Regions from separate parts of the Xanthomonas graminis pv. graminis genome, predicted to be linked through region 1. Evidence: riboswitches for the same ligand, from Rfam matches in the RefSeq annotation. Region 1 holds a riboswitch; the other holds the start of a gene.

Region 1 (7,755 bases):
GCAGCGTGCACGTCAACATGGCTACGATCTCGGTGGCGTTGGCGCGCGAGCTGAGCGCCCTGCATGCCGAGCGCGGCGTGGCCTACCTGGCCATCCCGGTGCTGGGGCGCCGCGACGTGGCCGCGGCCGGCCAGCTCAACCTGCTCGCCGCCGGCGACGCCGCCGCGCTGGCGCGGGTGCAGCCGCTGCTGGAAGTGATCGGGCGCAAGACCTGGTATTTCGGCGATGCGCCGGAGCAGGCCAACGCGGTCAAGCTGGCCGCCAACCTGTGCCTGGCCAGCGCCATTGGCACCATGGCCGAAGCCTCGGCACTGGTGCGCGGGCACGGCGTGGCCGCGGCCGATTTCCTGGGCATGCTCAGCAGTACCGTGTTCGCCGCACCGGCGTACCAGAACTATGGCGGCATGATCGCCGAGCAGCGCTACAGCCCGGCCGGCTTCAAGACCACGCTGGGGCTCAAGGACGTGCGCCTGGCCTTGAACGCCGGCGAGAGCCGGCACGTGCCGATGCCGCTGGCGGCGGTGCTGCGCGACCAGTTCATCGACGCGATCGCGCATGGCGACGGCGAGCTGGACTGGTCGGCGTTGGCCAAGGTCGCCGCACGCCGCGCCGGGCAGGCCTGAGCGCGCGCTCGGGCCACACCGCCGCGCGCGCTTCAGGCGCGCTTGTCGCGGCATGGTGCAGACTCCGTCGCTGCGCTTGAGCTGACCGTGTCCTTGCCGCTAAGGTGCGGCGGCCTGCAGGCGCATCACAGGAGGATGCCATGAGCCCGAATTCGTCCGATCCCGGCGCCATGACGCCCATCCAGCCGCCGCGCGCCGTCGCCCGCGACGCCGTGCTCGGCCCCGAGCATCCGGATCACCCCGACCACCTGCTGTACGCGCAGATCCGCGAAGGCGTGCACGCGCTGGATGCCGCCTGCGGGCGTGCGCCGGATGCGATCAGCGAGCGCATGGTGGCGCGGCTGCTGCCGCTGGCCAAGGAGTACGGTTTCGACCAAGTCGACCACGTGGTGCTGAGCCGCGAGCTGGGCGAGGTGGAGCAGGGCGAGAACGTGTTCCTGGTGCGCGGCGATCTGGACGACCCGGCGCATCTGCGCGCGCACATCACCACCCACGAAGCGGTCGGCATGTCGGTGGAAGACTCGCTGGCGCGGCTGGAGAAGGTCAACCGGCGCCTGGCGCTGCGCTTGCGTCCGGAGTGAGCGGGCATGGCGCGCGGGCGAGGCCGCCTGCCGCCAGCACGCCGATGCTGCAGCGCATTGCAGCGACGTCAGCCGCGACGAGTGAAGCGGTGCAGCTTCCTGTGCCGCAGAGCGTCGGGACTGAAGTCCCTCCCGCAGTGCACCCGGTCGGCTCACCGCAAGCCCCTGTAGGAGCGGCTTCAGCCGCGACCGGGCTCTACCGGTAAGGTTCGGTCGCGGCTGAAGCCGCTCCTACATTCGGCAAACATCTGGCAATACCCCCGCGCCATCCCACCCCCGATGCCCTGTCAACCTCCCTAGCCGACCATCCCATCGCAAGTCCCGAATCCCGAATTCTCCTCTATCATTGTCCGGATGCGCCCCGACTACATCCTGACCCTGTCCTGCCCGGACCGTACCGGCATCGTCTACCGCGTCAGCGGTCTGCTGTTCGAGCACGGTTGCAACATCCTCGACGCGCAGCAGTTCGGCGACGAGGAGAGCGGCCGTTTCTTCCTGCGCGTGCACTTCGACGTGCCTGCCGACGGCAGCGTCGCCGCGGTGCAGGCGCAGCTGGCGCCGCTCGCCGCCGACTACGCGATGGACTGGCAACTGCACGATGCGCGGCGCCGCGCGCGCCTGCTGGTGCTGGTGAGCAAGCAGGGCCATTGCCTCAACGATCTGCTGTTCCGCGCGCACAGCCGGCAACTGCGCGTGGACATCGCCGCAGTGGCGTCCAACCACGACGATTTCGCCGGGTTGGCGCGCTCCTACGCGGTGCCGTTCCACCACCTGCCGGTCGGCGCCGACAACCGCGCCGAGCAGGAAGCGCAGCTGCTGGCGCTGGTGGAACGCGAACGCATCGATCTGGTGGTGCTGGCGCGCTACATGCAGATCCTGTCGCCGACGCTGTGCGCCGCGCTGGCCGGTCGCGCGATCAACATCCACCACAGCTTCCTGCCCAGCTTCAAGGGCGCGCAGCCGTATCACCAGGCGCACGCGCGCGGGGTCAAGATCATCGGCGCCACCGCGCACTACGTCACCAGCGACCTCGACGAAGGCCCGATCATCGAACAGGACGTGGCCCGCGTGGACCACGCGATGACCCCGCGCGAACTGGTGCGCCTGGGCAGCGACACCGAATCGCTGGTGCTGGCGCGCGCGGTGCGCCGCCACGTCGAGCATCGCATCCTGCTCAACGGGCATCGCACGGTCGTTTTTCGGTGAGGCCTGGATGACCCGCCGAACGGCGGGTCATCCCGGTCGCTCAGCGCGCCGCGTTGGCGTTGATCGTCGCGTTGCGGCTGGCGTCCAGGGAGTGCGCCGGATCGCGCATCCCGGCGGTGTGGCATGGGCCGGTGGTGTGGCCGCGGTTGACCCCACCCGGTAGCTGCGCGTTGACCTGTTCGACCGCGCCGTCCTCCGGGTCGTCCAGCACCAGGTCCCAGGCCGCGTTGCAGTCCCCCGCCCGAGCAATATCGCCGCCGCCGCCGCGCGCAGTGCAGTGGAGCAGGGCAGTCTGTTTCCAGCGTCGGCGCATGAACCAGGCGCTGCGCGGCGATGTCCGCGCACGGACATGCCGTGCACGCGGCTGTTGCGATGCCCGGCGTGCAGCACGCCGGGCATCGTCGGCTCATCGCCGACTTACGCCGCCTGTGCCTGCTGCGCGCGCAGCTGCCGCGCCGCGGCCACCATCGCTTCCAGCGCGTTGCGCGTTTCCGGCCAGCCGCGGGTCTTCAACCCGCAATCCGGATTGACCCACAGTTGCTGCGGATCCAGCACTGCGCGCGCCTTGTCCAGCAACTGCACCATCTCCTGCGTGCTGGGCACGCGCGGCGAGTGGATGTCGTACACGCCCGGGCCGATCGCATTGGGATAGCGGAAGCGCACGAACGCATCGAGCAGTTCCATCCGCGAGCGCGAGGTCTCGATCGAGATCACGTCCGCGTCCATCGCCGCCACCGCCTCGATGATGTCGTTGAACTCCGAGTAGCACATGTGGGTATGGATCTGGGTGGCGTCGCGCACCCCGGCCGCGGCGATGCGGAAGCATTGCACCGCCCAGTCCAGGTACGCCTGCCAGTCGGCGCGGCGCAGCGGCAGGCCCTCGCGGATCGCCGGCTCGTCGATCTGGATCACGCCGATGCCGGCCGCTTCCAGGTCGCGCACCTCGTCGCGCAGCGCCAGCGCGATCTGCCGGCAGGTCTGCGCGCGTTCCTGGTCGTCGCGCACGAACGACCACTGCAGCACCGTCACCGGCCCGGTCAGCATGCCCTTCATCGGCTTGTCGGTCAGCGACTGCGCGTACTGGGTCCAGCGCAGCGTCATCGGCGCCGGCCGCTGCACGTCGCCGTAGATGATCGGCGGCTTCACGCAGCGCGAGCCGTAGCTCTGCACCCAGCCATGCTTGGTGAAGGCGAAACCGTCGAGCTGCTCGCCGAAGTATTCGACCATGTCGTTGCGCTCGAACTCGCCGTGCACCAGCACGTCCAGCCCGATCTGCTCCTGCGCGCGCACGCAGCGCTCGGTTTCGGCGGCCAGGAACGCGTCGTACTCGGCATCGCCGAGCTTGCCGGCCTTGTGTTGCGCGCGCGCCTGCCGCACCTGCGCGGTCTGCGGGAACGAGCCGATGGTGGTGGTCGGGTAGGCCGGCAGCCGCAGCGCCGCCTGTTGCGCGTCGCGCCGCTGCGGATATGGCGATTGCCGGCGTCCGGCGTCCTCGCTCAGCGCCGCCACCCGGCGTGCGACCTCGGGGCGATGCACGCGCGCCGAGGTACGCCGCGTGGCCAACGCCTCGCGCGCCTGGTCCAACTCGGCCTGCGCATGCGGCAATTCCTGCAGCGCGTCGGCCAGGGTGCGCAACTCCTGCAGTTTCTGTTTGGCGAAGGCCAGCCAGGCGTGCAGTTCGCGGTCCAGCGCCTTTTCCTGTTCCAGGTCCACCGGCACGTGCAGCAGCGAGCACGACGGCGCCATCCACAGACGCTCGCGGCCGACATGCCCGGCCGCGTAGCGCGCCAGGGTCAGCGCATTCTCCAGCGGCGTGCGCCACACGTTGCGGCCGTTGACCAGCCCCGCCGACAGCACGCGCCCGGCCGGCAACGCCTGCAGCACCGCGTCCAGCTGCGCCACGCCGCGCACCAGGTCCACGTGCAGGCCGTCCACCGGCAGCGCCGCGGCCAGTTCCAGGTTGTCGCCCAGCTCGCCGAAGTACGTGGTCAGCAGCAGCTTCGGCCGCGGCGCCTGGGCCAGGAACGCATAGGCGCGGCGATAGGCCTCGCGCGCGGCCTCGTCCAGGTCCAGCACCAGCGCCGGCTCGTCGATCTGGACCCAGTTGGCGCCGGCCGCGTCGAGTTGCTGCAGCAGTTCGGCGTAGACCGGCAGCAGGCTGTCCAGCAGCGCCCAGCGATCGCTGCCGTCCACGGTCTTGGACAGCAGCAGGAAGGTCACCGGCCCGATCAGCACCGGCCGCGTGGTGATGCCCAGCGCCTTGGCTTCCAGGAATTCGGCCAGCGGCTTGTCGCCGCGCAGGCGGAAGTGCTGGCGCCGCGCCAGTTCCGGCACCAGGTAGTGGTAATTGGTGTCGAACCACTTGGTCATTTCCAGCGCGTGCAGGTCCAGTCCGCCTTCCTGCGTGCCGCGCGCCATCGCGAAGTAGCCGGCCAGCGGATCGGCATCGGCCAGTGCGCGGTAGCGCTGCGGGATCGCGTCGACCAGGAACGCGGTGTCGAGCATCGCGTCGTACAGACTGAAGTCGTTGCTGGGCGGCAGCTCCACCCCGGCCTCGACCTGCAGTTGCCAGTGCCGCTGGCGCAGCTGCCGCGCCGTGTCGTGCAGGCTTGCCTCATCGGTTTCGCGGCGCCAGTAGCTTTCCAGCGCACGTTTGAGCTCGCGCCGCGCACCGATGCGCGGGAAGCCCAGGTTGGTCACGATCGTCATTTGCGTTTCCTCATTGCGGTCATAGGCATTGAGGAACGAAGGAACCGCGCGCCGTCCGCCCGTTCGCACGGGACGCCCGCCACGCCAGCGACCTTCGCCCCCGCGGGCGAACCGGCGCCACGCGGGCAGGCGGAAGAGCGCGGCGCGGCGCAAGGCCACGGCACGGCTTCCGGCCGCCTCCCCGCGGAGGTGCCAGGTCGAATCGGAGGACGCACAGGTCCTCCGGCCGGGGCCGGTATTCGGGCTGATGGACGAGCGCACCGTGCCGGCTGCGCGCCTACTGTCCGCCGCTTCCCAGGCCGGCATGCGCCGGCCCAGTGCCATTGACGGAGGTCGTTTCCATTCACCGCTGCGGGGCAGCTCCGGAATGGGCAGGCGCTTGCGGCGCCGGCCTTCACCGGATTCCCGTTTAAATCCATCCCTTCATCCGAATGAAGCGATGGATACCTTCGGCGAGCGCACGATAGGCTGGATGCGGCGGCGGGTCAAGCGCCAAGTGAATTCGCGGACGTTCACCGGCAGCATTCAGGACGAACGTGTAAGCTATTGATCCCAAAGCCTAATGATCTGACGCTTCCGCCAGCAGGCGACAGCGCAGCACCGCCGCGCCCGATGACGCTTCCGCTCCCGCCTTCCAACCTGCATGCGCGCTATGCCGCCTCCCTGCGCCTGTCCGTCGCGCCGATGATGGACTGGACCGACCGCCATTGCCGCGTGTTCCACCGGCTGCTGGCGCCGTCTGCGCGGCTGTATACCGAGATGGTGCACGCCAATGCGGTGGTGCTGGGCGATCGCGCGCGCTTGCTGGGCTTCGATGCGGTCGAGCATCCGCTGGCGCTGCAGCTCGGCGGCAGCGATCCGGCGCTGCTGGCGCAGGCGGCGCGGATCGGCCAGGCGTGGGGCTACGACGAGATCAATCTCAATTGCGGCTGCCCGTCCGACCGGGTCCAGGCCGGGCGCTTCGGCGCCTGCCTGATGCGCGAGCCGGCGCTGGTCGCCGACTGCGTGGCGGTGATGGCGCAGGCGGTGGACATCCCGGTCACGGTGAAGTGCCGGCTGGGCGTTGACCAGGACGACGACTACGAGGTCTTCCTCGCTTTCGTCGATCAGGTCGCCGCGGCCGGCTGCGGACTGTTCGTGGTGCATGCGCGCAACGCGTGGCTGCAGGGCCTGTCGCCGAAGGAGAACCGCGAGGTGCCGCCGCTGCGCTACGACTGGGCCTACCGGCTCAAGCGCGAGCGGCCGCAGTTGCAGATCGTTCTCAACGGCGGGCTGGCCGACGTGGATACAGCACGCGCGCAGCTGGACGCGGTGGATGGCGTGATGCTGGGCCGCGCCGCCTATCACGATCCCTATGTGCTGCACCGGCTGGACGCGGCCCTAACCGGCGCCACGCCGCGGCCGCGCGCCGAGCTGCTGCGCGCGCTGCGGCCCTATGTCGAGGCGCGCCTGGCCGACGGCGTCGCCCTCAAGCACATCGCCCGCCACCTGCTCGGCCTGTTCCACGGCCAGCCGGGCGGCCGCGCGTTCCGCCAGGTGCTCAGCGAGGGCGCACACCGGCCGGGCGCGGACTGGGCGCTGTTGGAACAGGCGTTGCTTGTGACCGAGGGGACGCCCCGCGTCGCGGCGTAGCGAGATGGGCACGCGTGGCGGTGCGCGCACGCCAGGCGTGCGCCGCTGCACAACGCAAGCTGTCCAGACGAATGCCGTGCTTCCCTTTCGGACGCCCGTTCAGTTACTTTGTTCAGCTTGTCGCGGCAGTCTGCACCGCCGCGGCAGAGGCGGCAGAGCCTTGCCGAGGCGGGGCCGGGCGCCGGCAGGGACAGCTCGCGGGGCTGGAAGCGGAAGTTCATTTCACTGAACGCCGCCGGCCGCTGCGGGAAAAGTTCAGATCGGATTCACCCCGAAAAATCAAGAATTTGGCACGATTTTGCGAAACCTCGGCTGCTGGCAGGGCTCAGTTTCACAAATTTTGAACGTTTCCGATCAGTCCGTTAGGATGCCCGCTCGTGACCTCGCCCACTCTCCGCCGCTACCGCACCGCCGCCGTGATCGCATTCGCGCTCATGGCCGTGGCCGACGGTTGGGCGCAGCAGCCGGGTCCGCCGGGCGTGCCGCCCATGGTGCCGCCCGGCGAGGCGGCCCGGCCGCGCGACTACAACGGCAGTTCGCTGTCCGACGCGGTGCGCCGGGTGCAGCGGTCCACCGGCGGACAAATCCTCGGCGCCGAGCGCGTACCGTTCGACGGGCGCGACATCAACCGCGTCAAGTACATGGATGGCCGCGGCCGCGTGCGCTACATGGACGATCCGCAGCCTGGCCGTACGGCGCCGCCGCGCGTGCCGCGCCCCAGCGACGCGCAGGAACCACCACGCGACGATAACCCCTGACCTGGATAGTCTGGTTCAGCTTGTCACACACTGCCCCGGCCGCCGGCCATCTGTAAGTCACTAGGGAGAGTTCATGCGTATCCTTCTGGTCGAAGACGAAGCCCCGCTGCGGGAAACCCTGGCCGCTCGCCTGAAGCGCGAGGGGTTTGCGGTGGATGCGGCGCAGGACGGCGAGGAAGGCCTGTACATGGGCCGCGAAGTGCCGTTCGACGTGGGCATCATCGATCTCGGCCTGCCGAAGATGTC
Region 2 (7,755 bases), 980 kb from region 1:
CACCCCAAGGCGCAGCCCGCTGCGGGGACTCAGCGCGCTGCCGGTGCGTAGCGCAGGGTCAGCGCGTATTCGCGGCCCGGCTGGTTGTACCAATTGATGGTCTGGTAGTCGCGATCGAACACGTTGCTGGCCTTGGCCTGCAGCGTCCAGTCCGCGGCGAACGCGTATTCCACGCGCAGGTCCAGCGTGCCGTAGCCGGCCAGGCGCACGCTGTTGGCCGCGTCGTCGTAGCGGTGGCCGCTGCCGAACGCGGTGACGCCGAGCTTGACCGGGCCGAAGCCGCGGTCCACGTCCAGCCGCGCGGTGTCCTGCGCGCGCCGCGCCAGCCAGTTGTCGCGGTTGGCGCCGTCGCTGCGGTTGCGCGGATCGGTGTGGCTGAGCTGCGCCGACAGTTCCCAGCCGGCCAGCGTGGCGTAGCCGGTCAGCTCGGCGCCGCGGATCCGCGCCTTGTCCACGTTCACCGGCAGGAAGCTGGCGGCGTCGTAGGAGATCAGGTCGTCGACGCGGTTTTCGTAGACGTTGAACGTCCAGTTCCAGGCATCGGCGTACTGCGCCACGCCCAGGTTGCCGCTCTTGGACTTCTCCGGCTTCAGTTCCGGATTGCCGGAGAACGGGTAGTACAGGTCGTTGAAGGTCGGCGCCTTGAAGCCGGTGCCGAGGCTGGCGGTGAGCTTGAAGCCGCCGTCCAGCGCCAGGCCCCAGCCGAGGCTGCCGGTGGTGTGCTGGCCGAACTGTTCATTGTCGTCGCTGCGCACGCTGGCCTGCACCTGCTGCGCGCCGAAGCGGCCCTGGTACTCGGCGAACACGCCGGTGTTGTCGCGCTGGTCCACGTCGAAGGCGGTGGTGCCGGTGACTTGCTCGCGCTGCCAGTCGGCGCCGGCGCTGAGCAGATGGCCTTCGGCCAGGCCGAAGTCGCCCTGCAGCGAGGCGCTGTCGCGGCGGCTGTCGAAGGTGCTGACGAAGCTGCGCGTGTCGCTGCCGGCGGCGTGGTAGTAGCTGTCGGCCTGGTCGCTGTTGCGGCCGAGCTGCGCGGCCAGATGCACGCGCTCGGACGGGGTCCAGTCGAGCTTGCCGCCGACCACCTGCTGGGTGTTGTCGGCCTCGTTGCCGGCGAACAGCGCATCGCCGTCGTACTCGTTGCGGCTGTCGATGTTCAGCGCCTGGCCTTCGATACGCAGCGTGTCGCTCAGCGCATAGCCGCCGCGCGCGCTGAGCGAGGTGTTGCGGTAGCCGTCGCGGTCCGGCTCGTCGACGAAGCAGCCGGCGAACAGGGTGGCCGAGCCGTTGCAGGCGTTGATGCCGTCGGTGTTCTGGTAGCCGCCCTGCACCGATAGCCAGCCGCGCTCGCCGCGGTTGCTGAAGCCGGCGCTGGCTTCGCGCAGGCCGTGGCTGCCGGCGCCCAGGCTCAGGTTCTGCTGCAGGCCCTGGCCGCCGCGGCGGGTGAAGATCTGGATCACGCCGCCGATCGCATCGGAGCCGTACAGGCTCGAGCGCGGGCCGCGCACGATCTCGATGCGCTCGATCTGGCTCAGCGGCAGGTCCTGGAACGCGGCCAGGCCGGCGCTGGCCGAGCCGATGCGCACGCCGTCCACCAGCACCAGCACGTGGTCCGATTCGCTGCCGCGCAGGCTCAGCGTGGTCAGCTTGCCGAGCCCGCCCTGGTTGGACACGCCGATGCCGGCGCGGCCCTGCAGCAGCTGCGCCAGCGACGTGGCCTGGCTGCGCTCGATCTCGGCGCGGTCGATCACCTGCGCCGGGACCACGGTGTCCTCCACCGCGATCTGGGTGCGGGTGGCGGTGACCAGGACCTGGTCCAGGTCGGTGGCGGCATCGGCGGCGAGCGCCAGCGAGGGCAGGGACAGGGCGGACGCGATCGCGACCGAAAGCAGGCGGGACGACATGGGGCAACTCCGGCGCGCGGGCGCGCTGTGACGGCAAAGGAGTCGTGAACGGAAGGTGCGAGCGGACGGCGCCAGACGCGGCGCGGCACGCCGCGACGCCCTCCGCATCGCAACCAGTGAACTGCAAGGCCGGTCTCCGGGCTGGCGATCTGGGAGTCGGACTCCCGGCTGCGACGCCTTCCCATGCCCAAGGCACAGTGGCGCAAGTCGTCAGCGCAGATCGCTTACCGTTGCGGGGGCAGCGCCGGCCTTGTCGCAAGACGCACCGGCTTCCCGTTTCAACCTGCAGGCCGGAGCCGGCGGGTCACCTTAAGCGGCGCGATTGTACGCGATCGCCGCTGCGGCGCACGGATCAGTCGGCGTCGCGCTCGCCTGCGTGGCCATCGCGGTCGGGTTCTTGATCGGCGTCGTACGCATGGCCGCCGGAGGCGTCGTGCGCGTCCTGCGCATAAGGCGTGTCGCGGCGGTCGCCATCGTGGTCGAAATGGGTGGTCGCCACCGGTCCGGCCACCGGCAGGCCGCGCTGCGCCGGCAGCTGCGCCGCCGCGGTGTCCAGCTCGCCGAGCAGTTGCGCGCGCCGCGCCTCGGGCAGTTCCTGCCAATGGCAGCCCGTCAGCGCGCCTTCCAGCGAGTACAGCAGGTTGAGGCTGGGCTTGAAGCCGGCACGCTTGACCTTGAGGAATGCGCCCACCGCACCGGCCGCGGCCAGGTCCTCCTGTGTGCGCAGGCCGACCTGGCGCAGCCAGGCCGCGCTCTTGGGACCGATGTTGCGCAGCTTCTGCGTGCTCATCGCTGGCTCATCGCAGCGCGTCGACGAAGACCTGGGCGATCGCCTCCAGGCCGTGCTGGTCGTCGGCGTCGAAGCGCGCCAGGTCCGGGCTGTCCAGGTCGAACACGCCGACCAGCGCGCCGTCGCGCAGCAGCGGCACCACCAGCTCCGAGCGCGAGGCCGCATCGCAGGCGATATGCCCGGGAAAGGCCTCGACGTCGTCGATGCGCTGGGTCTGGCCGGTGCTGGCGGCGGCGCCGCACACGCCCTTGTGCAGGGGGATGCGCACGCACGCGGGCAGGCCCTGGAACGGCCCGACCACCAGTTCCTTGCCGTCGTACAGGTAGAAACCGACCCAGTTCAGCCGCGGCAGCGCGTGGTACACCAGCGCCGCCAGGTTGGCGGCATTGGCGATGCGGTCGGGCTCGCCGCTGACCAGGGCGCGGGCCTGGGCGAGCAGCTGGGCGTACTGTTCCGGCTTGCTGCCGGTGAGCGAAGAGGAAGCGAACATCATCCGAGTCTAGCAGCGGCCGCTGGCGGCCTGTGCGCCGGCGCCTGGCCCCGGCTATCCTGCGCGCCCGCGCCGCATGCGCCGACCTCGAGGATCCTGCAACGATGAGCGTCCCCGCCTTCTACGTTACCGGCACCGATACCGGCATCGGCAAGACCGTCGCCAGCACCGCGCTGCTGCATGCGTTGCGCGCGCGCGGGCAGACGGCGCTGGGCATGAAGCCGGTCGCCAGCGGCTGCGAGCGCAGCGCGGACGGCTGGCGCAACGAGGATGCGCTGGCGCTGCGGGCGGCGAGCCTGCCGCGCCCGGACTACGCCGACCTCAATCCCTACGCCTTGCCGCTGCCGCTGGCGCCGGAACTGGCGGCCGCCGACGCCGGGGTATGCGTGGAACTGGGGCCGATCGCCACCGCCTTCGCGCGGCTGCGTGCGCAGGCCGACGTGGTGGTGGTGGAGGGCGTCGGCGGCTGGGCGGCGCCGCTGTCGGCGACCCTGGAGCAGGCCGACCTGGCGCGCGCGCTGGCGCTGCCGGTGGTGCTGGTGGTCGGCCTGCGCCTGGGTTGCCTCAACCACGCCCGGCTCAGCGCCGCGGCGATCGCCGCCGACGGCCTGCGCTGCATCGGCTGGATCGGCAACGAGATCGATCCGGCGATGGAGCGCATCGACGCCAATATGCAGATGCTGCAGGAGCGCTTGCCGATGCCGTGCTGGGGGCGGCTGCCGTACCGGCCGCAGCCGGATCCGGCCGTGCTGGCGGCGTCGTTGTGCCCATGGCAGGGCATGCAGACGGCGCAGGGCTGAGTCTGCGCCCGCCCGCAAGCGCGCACCGCGCAGGAACGGCTTCCGGGTGGGAGGGCTTCCTGTGCAGAAGGCGCGTTCAGTCCCGAGGCCGGGCTGGAAAAACCTCAGGTGGGGGCCGCTGGCAAGAAGCGCAAGCATGCCTGGCCGTTGCGCAAATCCCGAATCCCGCGCGCGCTTCGACAGCCGCAGGTTGGTCATCCCGAATCCCGAATCCCGGCCATAAAAAAGACCCGGTAGAGGGAGGGATCTACCGGGTCTTGGCTGCACGGGGGGAGGGACCCGCGCGTACCACTTGTCAGTCGTGCGGCTGCGCCGCAGTGGACTTATTTGGTCTTGGCCTTCGGCGCGGCCTGGTCGCTGGCCGCCTCGAACTGGCTCTTGGCGAGCTGACCGATGGCTTCGGAGGTCTTCAGGCCGAGGCCGAACACTTCCTGGTTGGCCGTGGCCAGCCGCTCGAAGTTGTCGCGGGCGATCTGCAGGCCCTTCGGCCACAGCGACTGCACGCTGCCGAGGTCGCGCGCTTCGGTGAGCTCGCCGAGGAAGCCGGTGGTCGCGGCGACGTTCTTCTCGAAGGTCTTCAGCTGCACGCCGAACACGCTCTCAGCGCTTTCCAACGCCAGACGGTTGGCGCGCGAAGCGGCGGCGGCGAACTGCTGGGTGTAGTTGCTGAATTGATCGTTGAACTGAGCGGACATCATGCGACTCCAGGGGAATGCCGATTGCTGTTGCAGTGCAACATACGCGGATTCTGCTGCAATGCAACATTGCTTTCTGAAGGCGCTCAGGAAGCGTTCAAACTGGCTTTCCGATCAATGGGTTGGCGTAGGTCTGCCGGGCTTTGCCCGGGCCTGCGGATGCGCCAGGCAGGCATCCTTTGCGCCGCTGCCGCGCCTTGGGCGGAAACCGGCCATCGGCACGCCATCCGGCGCCGCCCTGCCGCGCTTGCGCATCCCCGCGCTCAGGCCTGCGGACCGCGATAGCGGCAACCCGACGTGCAGGTCTCGTGCACCACGATCTCGCTCAGCAGCGGCAATACCGGCTTGAGCCGTTCCCAGATCCATACCGCCAGACGTTCGCTGGTCGGGTTTTCCAGCCCCTCGATGTCGTTGAGGTAGTGGTGGTCGAGTCGGTCGTAGATCGGGCCGAACGCGGCCTTGATGTCGCCGAAGTCCATGACCCAGCCGCTGTCGGCGCCGGGTTCGCCGCTGACGTGCAGCTCGATCCGGAACGAATGCCCGTGCAGTCGCGCGCACTTGTGGCCGGGCGGGACGTTGGGCAGGCGATGCGCTGCCTCCAGGGTAAAGCTCTTGAAGATATCCATGGCGTCATTGTAGGTGGCGGGGAGAACCGGCTGGCGGAGCGCCGGCACTGCGGCGGTCTGGCGAGAGCGGTGCGTGGCGAAAACACGAACGCCGCCCGAAGGCGGCGTTCGTGCTGCTACGGTCGCCTGCGCTTAGCGTGCGGCGCTGGGCTGGCCGCCGCTGCGGCGGCGCTCGCCCTGGCGGCGTGCGCCGCCCGGCTGGGTGCCGCCGGCCGGCTTGGCCCCGGCATGCGCGTGCGCGCGCGGCGCGTCGCCGTGCGGACGCCGCACATGGGTGCTCTTGCGCGGCGGACGCTGGCCGCCCGGACGCTCGTCGGCCGGATTGTTGTTGCCCCAGCGGATCGGCGTGGACGGTTCGAAGCCCGGCACGTCGCGGATGTCCATCTCGCGCTTGAGCATGCGCGAGATCGCGCGCAGCAGCTTGGCCTCGTCCTGCGCCACCAGCGACACCGCCTCGCCCTGCGCGCCGTTGCGGCCGGTGCGGCCGATCCGGTGCACGTAGTCCTCGGCGACCATCGGCAGGTCGTAGTTGATGACCTTCGGCAGCTGGTCGATGTCGATGCCGCGCGCGGCGATGTCCGTCGCCACCAGCACGGTGATGCGGCCGGCCTTGAAGTCGCTCAGCGCGCGCAGGCGCTGGCCCTGGCTCTTGTTGCCGTGGATCGCGGCGGTCTTCAGCCCGGACTTGTCCAGGAACATGGTCAGCTTGTCGGCGCCATGCTTGGTGCGCGCGAACACCAGGGTCTGCATGCGCGAGTCGGCGGCCAGCAGGTGCAGCAGCAGTTCGCGCTTGCGGGTGCCATCGACCGGGTGCACGCGGTGGGTGATGGTGTCGGCGACGGTGTTGCTCGGCGTGGCCTGGATTTCCTGCGGGTTGTGCATGAACTCGCGGGCCAGCTGCTTGATGCCTTCCTCGAAGGTCGCCGAGAACAGCAGGGTCTGCCGGTTCTGCTTGGGCAGCTTGGCCAGGATGCGCTTGATCGAGGGCAGGAAGCCCATGTCGAGCATGCGGTCGGCTTCGTCCAGCACCAGGATCTCGATGCCCGACAGGTCCACGCTGCGGCGCTCGAGGTGATCGAGCAGGCGGCCCGGGCAGGCGATCAGCAGATCCACGCCGCGGCGCAGCGCGTCGAGCTGGTTGCCCATGCCGACGCCGCCGTAGATGGTGGTGCTGGGGATGCGCAGGTACTTGCTGTAGCCGCGCAGGCTGTCGTGCACCTGGGTGGCCAGCTCGCGGGTCGGGGTCAGGATCAGCGCGCGCGGCTTGCGTGCGCCGTTGCCGACCGGCTGCGGCGAGGTGCCCAGGTGCTGCAGCAGCGGCAGGCCGAACGCGGCGGTCTTGCCGGTGCCGGTCTGCGCGCCGGCCATCAGGTCGTGGCCGGCCAGCGCCAGCGGAATCGCCTGCAACTGGATCGGGGTGGGGGTTTCATAGCCCTGCTCGGCCAACGCACGCAGCAGGAAGGGCGCCAGGCCCAGGGATTCGAACGACATCGAGGAAAGCTCCGGATAACGCGCCGTCGCCGGGACGTGCCCGGCGTGAAGACGCAAGTTGGGTGAGGCTCGGAGCGTTCCCGTGAACCGCGCTGCGAGAGGGTGGATCAACCCGGAGCCAGACAGCGCTCGGGTTTGTCGGCACCACGAAAGGCGTCGGGCGGGGCGGGCGAGCGGATCGAAACGATCCTGAGCTCGCCGGCGATCCCTAAGGGAAACGGACGGCCGCATGCAGACCTTGCTAGTCTACGCTGAATTGGCGCGTTTCACAAAAGCCGCTGCCGGCCATCCGACAGCGGCGGTTCCGTTTCAGTTGTAACCAATATCCGGTCTGGCCGTACAATCCTCCGATCGGCTCCCCAGCACTGGACGGACATGAAGCTAGGCTCCCTGAAGGAAGGCGGTCGCGACGGCAGCCTGATCGTCGTTTCCCGCGACCTGACCCGCGCGGTGCGCGCCACCGGCATCGCCACGACCCTGCAGCGCGCGCTGGAGGACTGGAGCAATCTGGCGCCGCGCCTGAACGCGCTGTCCGAATCGCTCAACGACGGCAGCGCCGACGGCCAGTTCGCCCTGGACATCGCCGCGCTGGCCGCGCCGTTGCCGCGCGCCTACGAATTCCTCGACGGCAGCGCCTACCTGCCGCACGTGGAGCGGGTGCGGCGCGCGCGCGGCGCCGAGGTGCCGGAGAGCTTCTACACCGATCCGCTGATGTACCAGGCGGTCAGCGCCGGCTTCTACGGCCCGCGCGATGCGGTCAAGGTGGTCAGTGAGGATCACGGCATCGACCTGGAAGCGGAGATCGTCGTGATCACCGACGACGTGCCGATGGCGGTCGATGTACAGCAGGCCGCCGCGCATATCCAGCTGGTCGGGCTGGTCAACGACGTGTCGCTGCGCAACCTGATCCCGACCGAACTGGCCAAGGGCTTCGGCTTCGTGCAGTCCAAGCCGCGTTCGGC

Evidence for each region. A riboswitch is a leader RNA that binds a small molecule or an ion and turns the genes downstream of it on or off. The one in region 1 is predicted to bind cobalamin.
Region 2: linked by a shared signal. The riboswitch ahead of btuB (TonB-dependent vitamin B12 receptor) and the one ahead of metE (5-methyltetrahydropteroyltriglutamate--homocysteine S-methyltransferase) in region 1 are both predicted to bind cobalamin.

Annotation. Positions count from the first base shown of each region.
Region 1 is NZ_CP076255.1:312,596-320,350, forward strand. Features, by position in the region: gene KHF85_RS01290 (NAD(P)-dependent oxidoreductase) at 1-623, shown strand, start outside; gene KHF85_RS01295 (XVIPCD domain-containing protein) at 794-1,204, shown strand; gene purU (formyltetrahydrofolate deformylase) at 1,559-2,410, shown strand; partial or broken gene KHF85_RS01305 (conditioned medium factor domain protein) at 2,451-2,642, opposite strand; gene metE (5-methyltetrahydropteroyltriglutamate--homocysteine S-methyltransferase) at 2,828-5,119, opposite strand; cobalamin riboswitch at 5,333-5,586, opposite strand; gene dusA (tRNA dihydrouridine(20/20a) synthase DusA) at 5,732-6,751, shown strand; gene KHF85_RS01320 (hypothetical protein) at 7,186-7,509, shown strand; gene KHF85_RS01325 (response regulator transcription factor) at 7,583-7,755, shown strand, end outside.
Region 2 is NZ_CP076255.1:3,980,441-3,988,195, reverse strand. Features, by position in the region: gene btuB (TonB-dependent vitamin B12 receptor) at 30-1,901, opposite strand; cobalamin riboswitch at 2,012-2,228, opposite strand; gene KHF85_RS17275 (TfoX/Sxy family protein) at 2,254-2,691, opposite strand; gene KHF85_RS17270 (GAF domain-containing protein) at 2,699-3,181, opposite strand; gene bioD (dethiobiotin synthase) at 3,286-3,981, shown strand; gene KHF85_RS17260 (phasin family protein) at 4,305-4,676, opposite strand; gene queD (6-carboxytetrahydropterin synthase QueD) at 4,940-5,302, opposite strand; gene KHF85_RS17250 (DEAD/DEAH box helicase) at 5,435-6,793, opposite strand; gene KHF85_RS17245 (fumarylacetoacetate hydrolase family protein) at 7,169-7,755, shown strand, end outside.